Regions from separate parts of the Amycolatopsis sp. 3B14 genome, predicted to be linked through region 2. Evidence: riboswitches for the same ligand, from Rfam matches in the RefSeq annotation. Region 2 holds a riboswitch; each other region holds the start of a gene.
The links. Region 2 has a riboswitch for cobalamin ahead of ACCP09_RS07350 (putative cobaltochelatase). Riboswitches for the same ligand answer to the same signal wherever they lie in the genome.
Positions count from the first base shown of each region.

Region 1: linked by a shared signal. The riboswitch ahead of ACCP09_RS17805 (HoxN/HupN/NixA family nickel/cobalt transporter) and the one ahead of ACCP09_RS07350 (putative cobaltochelatase) in region 2 are both predicted to bind cobalamin.
Region 3: linked by a shared signal. The riboswitch ahead of ACCP09_RS11565 (ABC transporter substrate-binding protein) and the one ahead of ACCP09_RS07350 (putative cobaltochelatase) in region 2 are both predicted to bind cobalamin.

Region 1 covers NZ_JBHZEN010000028.1:102,233-105,496, forward strand. The annotation lists gene ACCP09_RS17795 (DMT family transporter) at 1-865, opposite strand, end outside; gene ACCP09_RS17800 (TetR/AcrR family transcriptional regulator) at 934-1,536, shown strand; cobalamin riboswitch at 1,583-1,752, shown strand; gene ACCP09_RS17805 (HoxN/HupN/NixA family nickel/cobalt transporter) at 1,797-2,849, shown strand; gene ACCP09_RS17810 (sigma-70 family RNA polymerase sigma factor) at 2,838-3,264, opposite strand, start outside.
Region 2 covers NZ_JBHZEN010000011.1:62,961-66,224, reverse strand. The annotation lists gene cobM (precorrin-4 C(11)-methyltransferase) at 1-504, opposite strand, end outside; gene cbiE (precorrin-6y C5,15-methyltransferase (decarboxylating) subunit CbiE) at 501-1,661, opposite strand; cobalamin riboswitch at 1,662-1,799, shown strand; gene ACCP09_RS07350 (putative cobaltochelatase) at 1,859-3,264, shown strand, end outside.
Region 3 covers NZ_JBHZEN010000021.1:63,651-66,914, forward strand. The annotation lists gene ACCP09_RS11555 (sulfite exporter TauE/SafE family protein) at 1-650, shown strand, start outside; S-adenosyl-L-homocysteine riboswitch at 670-745, shown strand; gene ACCP09_RS11560 (MOSC domain-containing protein) at 759-1,391, shown strand; cobalamin riboswitch at 1,381-1,562, shown strand; gene ACCP09_RS11565 (ABC transporter substrate-binding protein) at 1,627-2,610, shown strand; gene ACCP09_RS11570 (FecCD family ABC transporter permease) at 2,607-3,264, shown strand, end outside.

The DNA.
Region 1 (3,264 bases), on a different contig from region 2:
CCGACAATTTCCGGGGACGCAGGACCAGCGCGACGGCGCCGAGGCAGACGACCAGCCCGAGCAGGCCACGCAGCGTGATCGTGTCGTCGAACATGAGCCAGGCGAGGATCATCGTGGTAGGCGGTGTGAGGTACAACAGCCCGGACACGGCTGTCACCGAGCTACGACGCAGGACCAGCCAGTAGCAGCCATATCCCCCGAACGTGGAAAACACGACGACCCACCCGACCGCGAACCAGAAGTCCGGATCCGCGGGCGCGACCAGCTGGCCGGTGGCCGCCGCGACCCCGGTGAACAGGACCGCGCTGGTCACGCACTGCACCACCAGCCCGTCCCAGAGCGGCACGTCGGAAGCCGTCTTGCGCTCGATGAGCGTGGCCGCGACCAGGGCGAGCATCGCCAGGAACGGCAGCGCGTAGGCCAGCGGCGGGGTGCCGGGGCGGCCGGACAGGTCGTCGCCGACCACGAGCGCCACCCCGGCCAGGCCGCCGACCAGCCCGGCCCACCGCAGGCCGCCCGCGCGCTCGCCCAGCACGAACTGGCTCAGCACCACCGCGACGATCGGCTGCAGCGCCGCGATCAGCGCGGACGTCCCGGCGGCGACGCCGAGGTCGGCCGCCGCGTACACGCAGTACAGGTACGCGCCCTGGGAGAGCACGCCGAGGCCGGCCTGGATCGCGGCGTCCCGCGGCCGCATCGAGCGCCGCCGGACCACCCACCACACGCCGAGCAGCAGCCCCGCGGCGAGGAACCGCCAGGCCAGGAGGGACACCGCGCCGCCGGACCTGGCGCCCAGCGTGGCGCCGACGAACCCGGAGCTCCAGAACAGCACGAAACCGCTTCCGGCGACGACGTTCCCCCGCATGCACCCTCCATGAGTATACCGGTCTGTATAGTCCACGGTAGCTATACCGGTCGGTGTACTGTCAAGTCGTGGAGACGGACAAGCCGCTGACCCCGGCCGCCGAACGCATCCTCACGGTCGCCGGGAAACTGTTCTACGACAACGGGATCCACGCGATCGGCGTGGACACGATCGCCGCCGAGGCCGGGGTCACCAAGAAGACCCTGTATGACCGGTTCGGTTCCAAGGCCGATCTGGTCGCGCTCTACCTGCGCCGCCGGGACGAGCGGTGGCGGGAGCGGGTGCGCTCCTTCGCCGGCCCGCGGACGACTCCGGCCCAGAAGCTGCTCAAGGTGTTCGACGCGCTCGCCGACTGGCTCGACACCGAGAACACGCGTGGTTGCGCGTTCGTCAACGCGCACGCCGAACTGCCGTCGCCCGACCACCCGGGCCGGCAGGTGATCGCCGCGTCGAAGCAGTGGTTGCTGGGCTACCTGCGGGACTTGGCAGTGGACGCGGGCGCGCGGAACCCGGCGCGGCTGGCGGAGGCGCTGCTCGTCCTGGTCGAGGGCGCGACGGTCGCGGCGTCGCTGGACGTGGCGCCGACGGCGGTGGCCACGGCCAAGCGCGTCGCGAAGTCGCTGGTGGACGAAGCCACGGCGGCGCAGCACAACTCGGCGTCCCGGCGGTAGGGCGCCGGTCACCGGGATGGCCCTTGCCCCGCCGCGAGGCCGAAACGTACCGTGAGCGGGCCGTGGTGCTCGGGAAGTCCGGTGTGAAACCGGCGCGGCCCTCGCCACTGTGAACGGGAAGTCCCGGCCCGGGACAGCCACTGGACGCGAGTCCGGGAAGGCGGGCCGCGGATGTCGATCCGAAGCCAGGAGACCGGCCACGGCACGTTGGACCATCCACGAGGTGCTGGAAGGCGGTCTCCATGGGGACTTCACCCACCATGTCCTGGCGCAGGCAGGACACCTACCGCACGGGCCTGTTGCTGCTGGCGATCGTCGTGTTGCACGCGGTCGCCTTCGGGATACTCGCGTTGCTCGTGGTGCCCGGGCACTACGCCGTCGGCGCGCAGGTGTTCGGCTTCGGCCTCGGGCTGACGGCGTACACGCTGGGCATGCGGCACGCGTTCGACGCCGACCACATCGCCGCGATCGACAACACCACCCGCAAGCTGATGGCCGAGGGCCAGCGCCCGGTCTCGGTCGGGTTCTGGTTCGCGCTCGGGCACTCCACCGTGGTCGTCGTGCTGGCGGTGCTCGTCGCGATCGGCGCGAAGGGCATCCTGAGCTGGACCGAGGACGGCTCGTCGGCGCACCGGGTGCTCGGCGTGATCTCCACCGGCGCGTCCGGCGGGTTCCTGTACCTGATCGGCATCCTGAACCTGGTCGCGCTGGTCGGCATCTGGAAGGTGTGGCGTGAGCTGCGCCGCGGCCGCTTCGACGAGGCCGAGCTGGAGGCGCGGCTCGACTCGCGCGGGTTCGTCAACCGTTTCCTCGGCAGGCTCACCCGCTCGATCCGCCGCCCGGGTCAGATGTACTTGGTCGGGCTGCTGTTCGGCGTCGGGTTCGACACCGCCACCGAGGTGCTGCTGCTGGCGCTCGCCGGGTCCGGCGCGGCCGCCGGCCTGCCCTGGTACGCGATCCTGTGCCTGCCGCTGCTGTTCGCCGCCGGGATGAGCCTGTTCGACACGCTCGACGGCACATTCATGAACTTCGCCTACAACTGGGCGTTCGCCAACCCGGTCCGCAAGATCTACTACAACCTCACGATCACCGGCCTGTCCGTCGCGGTGGCGCTGGTCATCGGCACGATCGAGCTGGTCGGTGTCGCCAGGGACGACCTGGGCTGGTCGGGCGCGCTGGTCGACTGGATCGCGGACATCGACCTCGACAGCGTCGGCTACATCGTCGTCGGGTTGTTCGTGGTGGTGTGGGCGGCCGCGATCGCGTACTGGCGGCTCGCCAGGGTCGAGCACCGGTGGAGCTCAGCCGAGTGAGGCCGCCCGCCCGTTCGAGCTGAGCGCGGCGGTCAGGTCCTCGCGGGCCCGGAACACGCGGGACCGGATGGTGCCGACCGCGCAGTCGCACACCTCCGCCGCGTCTGCGTAGGACAGTCCGATCACCTGCGTGAGCACGAACGCCTCCCGCCGCTCCGGCTCCAGCTCGGCGATCAGCTTGCGCAGCACGACGAGCCGGCCGTGGTCGGGCGTCTGGGCGCCGCTCTGCTCGGCGGTGGCCACCCAGTCCTCGACCTGGCTGGTCTGCGGGCGGCGGCGGTTGCCGCGCAGGTGGTCGGCGGCGACGCGCTTGGCGATCGACAGCAGCCACATCCGCGCGGGCGACCGGCCGGCGAACGACGGCAGGGCGGCGAAGGCGCGCAGGTAGGTCTCCTGTACCAGGTCCTCGGCCACG
Region 2 (3,264 bases):
GTTGATCGCCAGGTGCACGGCCAGCGTCGTGCCGGTCGCGGCGAAGTTCGCCAGCGTCTCGCCCTCCGGCATGGCCGTCGAGCGGGCCTGGACGCGCGTGATGACCAGGCTCTGCCCGATCGTCGGCACCGTCAGTTCGCGCCCCAGCTCCGCGGCCGCCGCGGCGAACGCGGGCACGCCGGGCACCACCTGGTACGGCACGCCGGCCGCGTCGAGGCGGCGCATCTGCTCGGCCACCGCGCTGTAGATCGACGGGTCGCCCGAGCACAGCCGCGCCACGTCGTGGCCCGCGCGGTCCGCCGCGACCAGCTCGCCGACGATCTGGTCCAGCGACAGGTCCGCCGTGTCGATCCGGCGCGCGTCCGCGGGGCAGTGGTCGAGCAGGTCGGGCGGCGTCAGGCTGCCCGGGTACAGGCAGACCCCGCAGCGCGCCAGCAGGTCGCGGCCGCGCACGGTGATCAGGTCGGCCGCGCCGGGGCCGGCGCCGATGAAGAACACGGTCATTTCACGAAACTCCATTGCGTCACGGTCCGGGCCGGGGTCCAGCCGGTGAATCCGCCGAGCGGCGCGGCGTGCTCGACGGCGATCCGGGTCAGCTCGCCGCCGTGCCGCTGGTATGCCGTCGCCAGCGCCTGTTCCGAGTCGAGCGTCACCGCGTGGGCGACGAGCCGTCCGCCGGGCCGCAGCGCGTCCAGGCAGACGTCCAGCGACGCCAGCCCGCCGCCGACGAACACCGCGTCGGGCGTGGGCAGGTCCGCCAGCACCTCCGGCGCCGCACCCGTCACGACCCGCAGCTCGGGCACCCCCAGCCGGTCCGCGTTGCGCTGGATCCGCGCGGCCCGTTCCGCACTGCGCTCGACGGCGATCGCGCGGTTCGCCGGATGCGCCCGCGACCACTCGATCCCGACGCTGCCGGCGCCCGCGCCGACGTCCCACAGCAGCTCGCCGGGCACCGGCGCGAGCCGGGCCAGCGCGCTCGCCCGCAGGTCCCGCTTGGTGATCTGCCCGTCGTGTTCGAAGGCGTCGTCCGGCAGCCCGGGCAGGGCCGGCAACGCCGGGCCTGAGCACTCGACAGCGACGACGTTCAACGGGTCGCCCGCCGGGTGTGACCAGTCTCGCGCGAAACCTTCGACGCGGCGCTCGGCCGGACCGCCGAGCTGCTCCAGCACCGTGAGTTTGCTCTCGCCGAAACCCCTTGCCACCAGCACCTCGGCGAGTTCCGCGGGCGTGCCGCCGTCGGAGCTGAGCACCACCAGCCGCGCCCCCGGCGCGAGCGCGCGGCTCACCCGGTGCACGCTGCGCCCGACGACGCTGACCACCTCGGTCTCCTCCGCGGACCAGCCCATCCGGGCCCGCGCGAGCGCGACCGACGACACCGCGGGCACGATCCGCACCTCGTCCGGGCCGAACCGCCTGACCAGCGTCGTCCCGATGCCGGACAGCAGCGGATCCCCGCTGGCCAGCACGCCGATCCGGCGTCCGGCGTGCTCGGCGAACAGGCCGTCCAGCGCGGGCAGCAGCGGGCTGGGCCACGCCACTTTCGGCACGTCGAGCGGCACCAGGTCGAGCTGGCGGCGGCCGCCGAACAGCACCTCGGCCGCCGCGATCTCGGCGCGCGCGGGCTCGGTCAGCCCGGCCCACCCGTCGGCCGGGACACCCACAACGACGATCCTCACGGGGCTGACCGTATGCGATGATCCTGGGGACGGTCGCCGCAGGAACCCGGTGCGATTCCGGGGCGGTCCCGCCACTGTGACCGGCCCGCGGGCCGGGAGCCAGAGCTTCGGCGGCCGTTACGTGCCCGGCACGTGCCCTGTTCAGGCGGGCGAGGACACCCGCGCGTGGCGAAGGAGTTCGCTTGAGGCCGTATCCGTTCACCGCCGTCGTCGGGATGCCGGACCTCCGGCTCGGACTGGTGCTCTCGGCGATCTCCCCGGCCATCGGCGGCGTGCTGGTGCGCGGCGAGAAGGGCACCGCGAAGTCGACGATGGTGCGCGCGCTGGCCGGCCTGCTGCCCGAGGTCGACGTCGTCGAGGGCTGCCGGTTCTCCTGCGACCCCGCCGCGCCCGACCCGAACTGCCCCGACGCGCCCCACGGCACGCGCGCGGTCCGCCGCCCGGCGCGGCTGGTCGAGCTGCCGGTCGGCGCGGCCGAGGACCGCGTGATCGGGTCACTCAACCTGGAACGCGCGCTGACCGAGGGCGTCACCGACTTCCAGCCCGGCCTGCTCGCCGCCGCGCACCGCGGCCTGCTCTACGTCGACGAGGTCAACCTGCTGCACGACCACCTGGTCGACACGCTGCTCGACGCGGCGGCGATGGGCCGCGCGACCGTCGAGCGCGAGGGCGTGTCGGTGTCGCACGCGGCGCGGTTCGTGTTGATCGGCACCATGAACCCGGAGGAGGGCGAGCTGCGGCCGCAGCTGCTCGACCGGTTCGGGCTGACCGTTGAGGTGGCCGCGAGCCGCGATCCGGAGCAGAGAGCCGAGGTGATCCGTCGTCGGCTGGCTTACGAGGCGGACCCGGACGCGTTCGCCGCGCGGTTCGAGGACACCGACGCCCAGCTCGCGGCCGAGATCGCGGCGGCGCAGAAGCTCCTGCCGTCGGTCGAGCTGAGCGACGACGCCCTGCGGCAGATTGCCGAGGTGTGCGCGGCGTTCGAGGTCGACGGGATGCGCGCGGACATCGTCACCGCCCGCACCGCGGTCGCCCACGCGGCGTGGAGCGGGCGCACCGACGTGTCCACAGAGGACATCCGCGTCGCGGCGCGGCTCGCGTTGCCGCACCGGCGCCGCCGCAACCCGTTCGACGCGCCCGGGATCGACGAGGAGCAGCTGGAACAGGCGCTGCGCGACGCCGAGCCGCCGGAGGACCCCGGTCCGCCGGACGACGACGGCCCCGGCTCGGGTTCCGACGCCCCGGCCGAAACCCCGCAGGGGCAGCAGAACGACAGCGGCGGGGAACCCGGCGGCGGTGGGAGCGAGCAGCAGTCCGTCGGCGCGGGGAAGCCTTATCGGGCCAGGATGTTCCGCGTCGCTGGTCTCGGGGAGGGGGCGCATGGCAAGCGGTCCCGCGCGGTGACCGACGCCGGGCGGACCATCGGCGTCCGGCCGCCCGGCACGCGCGCGGGGCGGCCGCACCTGGTCGCGACCGTGCGGGCAGCCGCGCCGCACCAGCGCTCCCGCGGCCGCGACGGCGCCGGCCTGGTGCTGCGGCCCAGCGACCTGCGGTTCGCACTGCGCGAGGGCCGCGAGGGCAACCTCGT
Region 3 (3,264 bases), on a different contig from region 2:
TGGCGATCGGGGTGCCGCCGGTCACGGCGAACGTGACCAACACCGTCGCGTTGATGGGCAACACGGTCGGCTCGGCGGCCGGTTCGCGTCCCGAGTTGCGCGGGCAGCGCGCCCGGTTGCTGCGGCTGTGCGCGATCACGGCGGTCGGCGGCGCGGCCGGCAGCGCGTTGCTGCTGCTCACCCCGGAAGGCACGTTCGCCTACATCGTCCCGTTCCTGATCGGCGGCGCGTCGATCCTGCTGCTGTTCTCCCCGCGGCTGGCCGAACGCGCCGGCCGCGGCGACGGCGGGCTGACCGCGGGCACCGCGACGGGCGCGTTCCTGGTCGCGATCTACGGCGGCTACTTCGGCGCGGCGGCCGGGGTGATCATGCTCGCGTTGCTGTCCGCCGCCTGGGCGCAGCCGCTGGCCAGGACGAACGCGGCGAAGAACATCGTGACCGGCGCGGCCAACCTGGTGGCCGCCGTGGTGTTCGCGTTCACCGGCTCGGTGCTCTGGCCCGCGGCGGCGGCCCTGTGCCTCGGTCTGGTCGCCGGCTCCTTCGTGGGACCCGCGGTGGTCCGCCGCCTGCCCGCGGCCCCGCTCCGGGTCGCGATCGCGCTGGCGGGCATGGGCCTGGCCGTCACGCTGGCCTGGCAGGCCTGGAGCTAGAAGTGCTACCTTCGCGGGCGGTGCCGAGAGGCGCTGCGACGGGCCCGGCCCGCCACGCTCGGCACCGTCTCCCGCAGCAAGGGCGCCTTCTCACCCGAGGAGGCGCAGATGCTCGTCGGACACCTCGCCGCGATCTTCCGCTACCCCGTCAAGTCCATGGCCGCGCAAGCACTGGACGAGGCCGCCGTCTCCTGGCACGGCCTCGACGGTGACCGGCGCTGGGCGTTCGTCCGGCCGGGCCAGGAGTCGAACGGCTTCCCCTGGCTCACCATCCGCAGGCGCAACGACCTCGTCCGCTACCAGGTCGTCGGCGAGTCCCAGGTTCGCACCCCGGACGGCAGGCTGCACGACGTCACCGATCCCGCGCTCGCCGCGGAACTGGGCGCCGCGCGCGTCCAGAAACTCGACCGCGGCACGTTCGACAGCGCGCCGTTGTCCCTGATCACCACCCGCAGCGCCGGTGCCGAGCCGCTGCGCTTCCGCCCCAACCTCCTGATCGACACCGACGTGCCCGAGGAGGACTGGATCGGCCGCACGCTCCGCATCGGCACCACCCGCATCCGGGTCGACCGCCGCGACCGGCGCTGCGTGGTCGTCAACGTCGATCCGCGCACCGGCCGGCGCGACCCGGCCGTCCTGCGCCGCATCGCCCGCGAGCACGACATGTGCCTCGGCGTCTACGGGTCCACTGTGGAACCGGGCACGGTCGGGGCCGGGGACGAGGTTGTCGTGCTAGCGTGAGCGCGCCAGTCGTGCCCCGCGAGGGGCCAGGGAATCCGGTGCGAATCCGGAACTGACGCGCAGCGGTGAGCGGCGACGGGCGGGACAACGGCCACTGGACCACGCGGTCCGGGAAGGCGTTCCGCCCGGACGACCCCGAGTCCGAAGACCTGCTGGCACCCCCGCCACGGGGGAGACCGCCGGACCGGGCTCCGCGCATGAGCCCTCGACGCTAGGGGCCGCTGTGCGCCGATCGATGACCTTCCCACTGCTCGCCGCCGTGCTGGCGCTGTCCGGGTGCGCGAGCACCACCCCCTCCGGGGCCACCGCGGCGGTGGTCGTGGACAACTGCGGCCACCAGGTCCGCGTGCCGGAACCGCCGCGGCGGGCGGTCGCGCTCAACCAGGGCGCGGCGGAGATCATGCTGTCCCTCGGCCTCGCCGACCGCATGGCGGGCACCGCCACCTGGACCGATCCCGTGCTGCCGCACCTGGCCGCGGACAACGCCAAGGTGCCCCGGCTCGCCGAGAACTACCCGTCGTTCGAGACCGTGCTCGCCGCCGAGCCGGACTTCGTCGCCGCCTCGTTCGGCGCCATCCTCGGCAAGGGCGGCGTCGCGACCCGCGAGCAGTTCGAGCAGCTCGGGGTGCCCGCCTACCTGTCGCCGACCGAGTGCGCGAAGGACACCAGCGGCGGCGGCGACGGCAGGCGCACCGAAACGCTGACCATGGACGCCGTCTACACCGAGATCCGGGACCTCGCGCGGATCTTCGGCGTCGAGGACCGCGGCGAACAGCTGGTCACCAGCCTGCAGGAACGGATGCGGGCGGTCGCGGGCGCCGGTGCGAACGCCCGGCTGATGTTCTGGTTCGCCAACTCCGAAGCCCCCTACCTGGCGGGTTGCTGCGGCGCGCCCGGCATCATCACGACGACCGTGGGCGCCCGCAACGTCTTCGACGACACGCGCGAGGAGTGGCCGCAGATCAACTGGGAGACGGTCGCCGAGCGCGACCCGGACGTGATCGTCCTCGGCGACCTCACCCGCCGTTCGCAGACCGCGGAGAACGCCGCCGCCAAGATCGCGTTCCTGGAGTCGCACCCGGTGACCCGCGACCTGGCCGCGGTGCGGAACAAGCGGTACGTGCTGTTGTCCGGGCAGGCGATGAACCCGACGCTGCGCACCGTGGACGGCGCCGAGCAGGTCGCCGCGGCGCTGCGCGGGTTCGGGTTCGCCAGGTGACGCGCACCGCGCGAGTCCTGCCGCTGTGCGCCGGGGGTCTCGCGCTGCTCGTGGTGTCGGTGGCCGTCGCGGTGACGATCGGCCCGGCCGGGATCGGTGTGGGCGACGTGTATGCCACCGTCCTGGCCCACCTCGGCTTCGGCGAGCCGGTGCTCTCGCCGGTTCGCGACGGGATCGTGTGGCACCTGCGGATCCCGCGCGCCCTGCTGGCCGCCGTGTGCGGGGCGGGTTTGGCGGTGTGCGGGGCGGTCATGCAGTCGCTGCTGCGCAACCCGCTCGCCGACCCGTTCGTGCTCGGGGTGTCCTCGGGCGCGTCGACCGGCGCCGTGCTGGTCGTGGTGCTCGGGGTCGGCGGGGGAGTGGTGTCGTTGTCGGCGGGGGCGTTCGCCGGGGCGGTGCTGTCGTTCGGGCTCGTGCTGTTGCTCAGCCAGACGCTGGGCGGCACCACCGAGCGCGTGGTGCTGTCCGGGGTCGCGGCGATGCAGCTGTTCTCCGCGCTGACGTCGTTCGTCGTGCTGACGGCCGGGGACGCGGAAACGACGCGGGGCGTGTTGTTCTGGCTGCTCGGTTCGTTCAGCAGCGCGTCGTGGTCCGAGGTCGGCGTGTGTGCGGCGGTGCTGGTCGTCGCGCTGCTGGTGTGCTTCGGCCACGCCC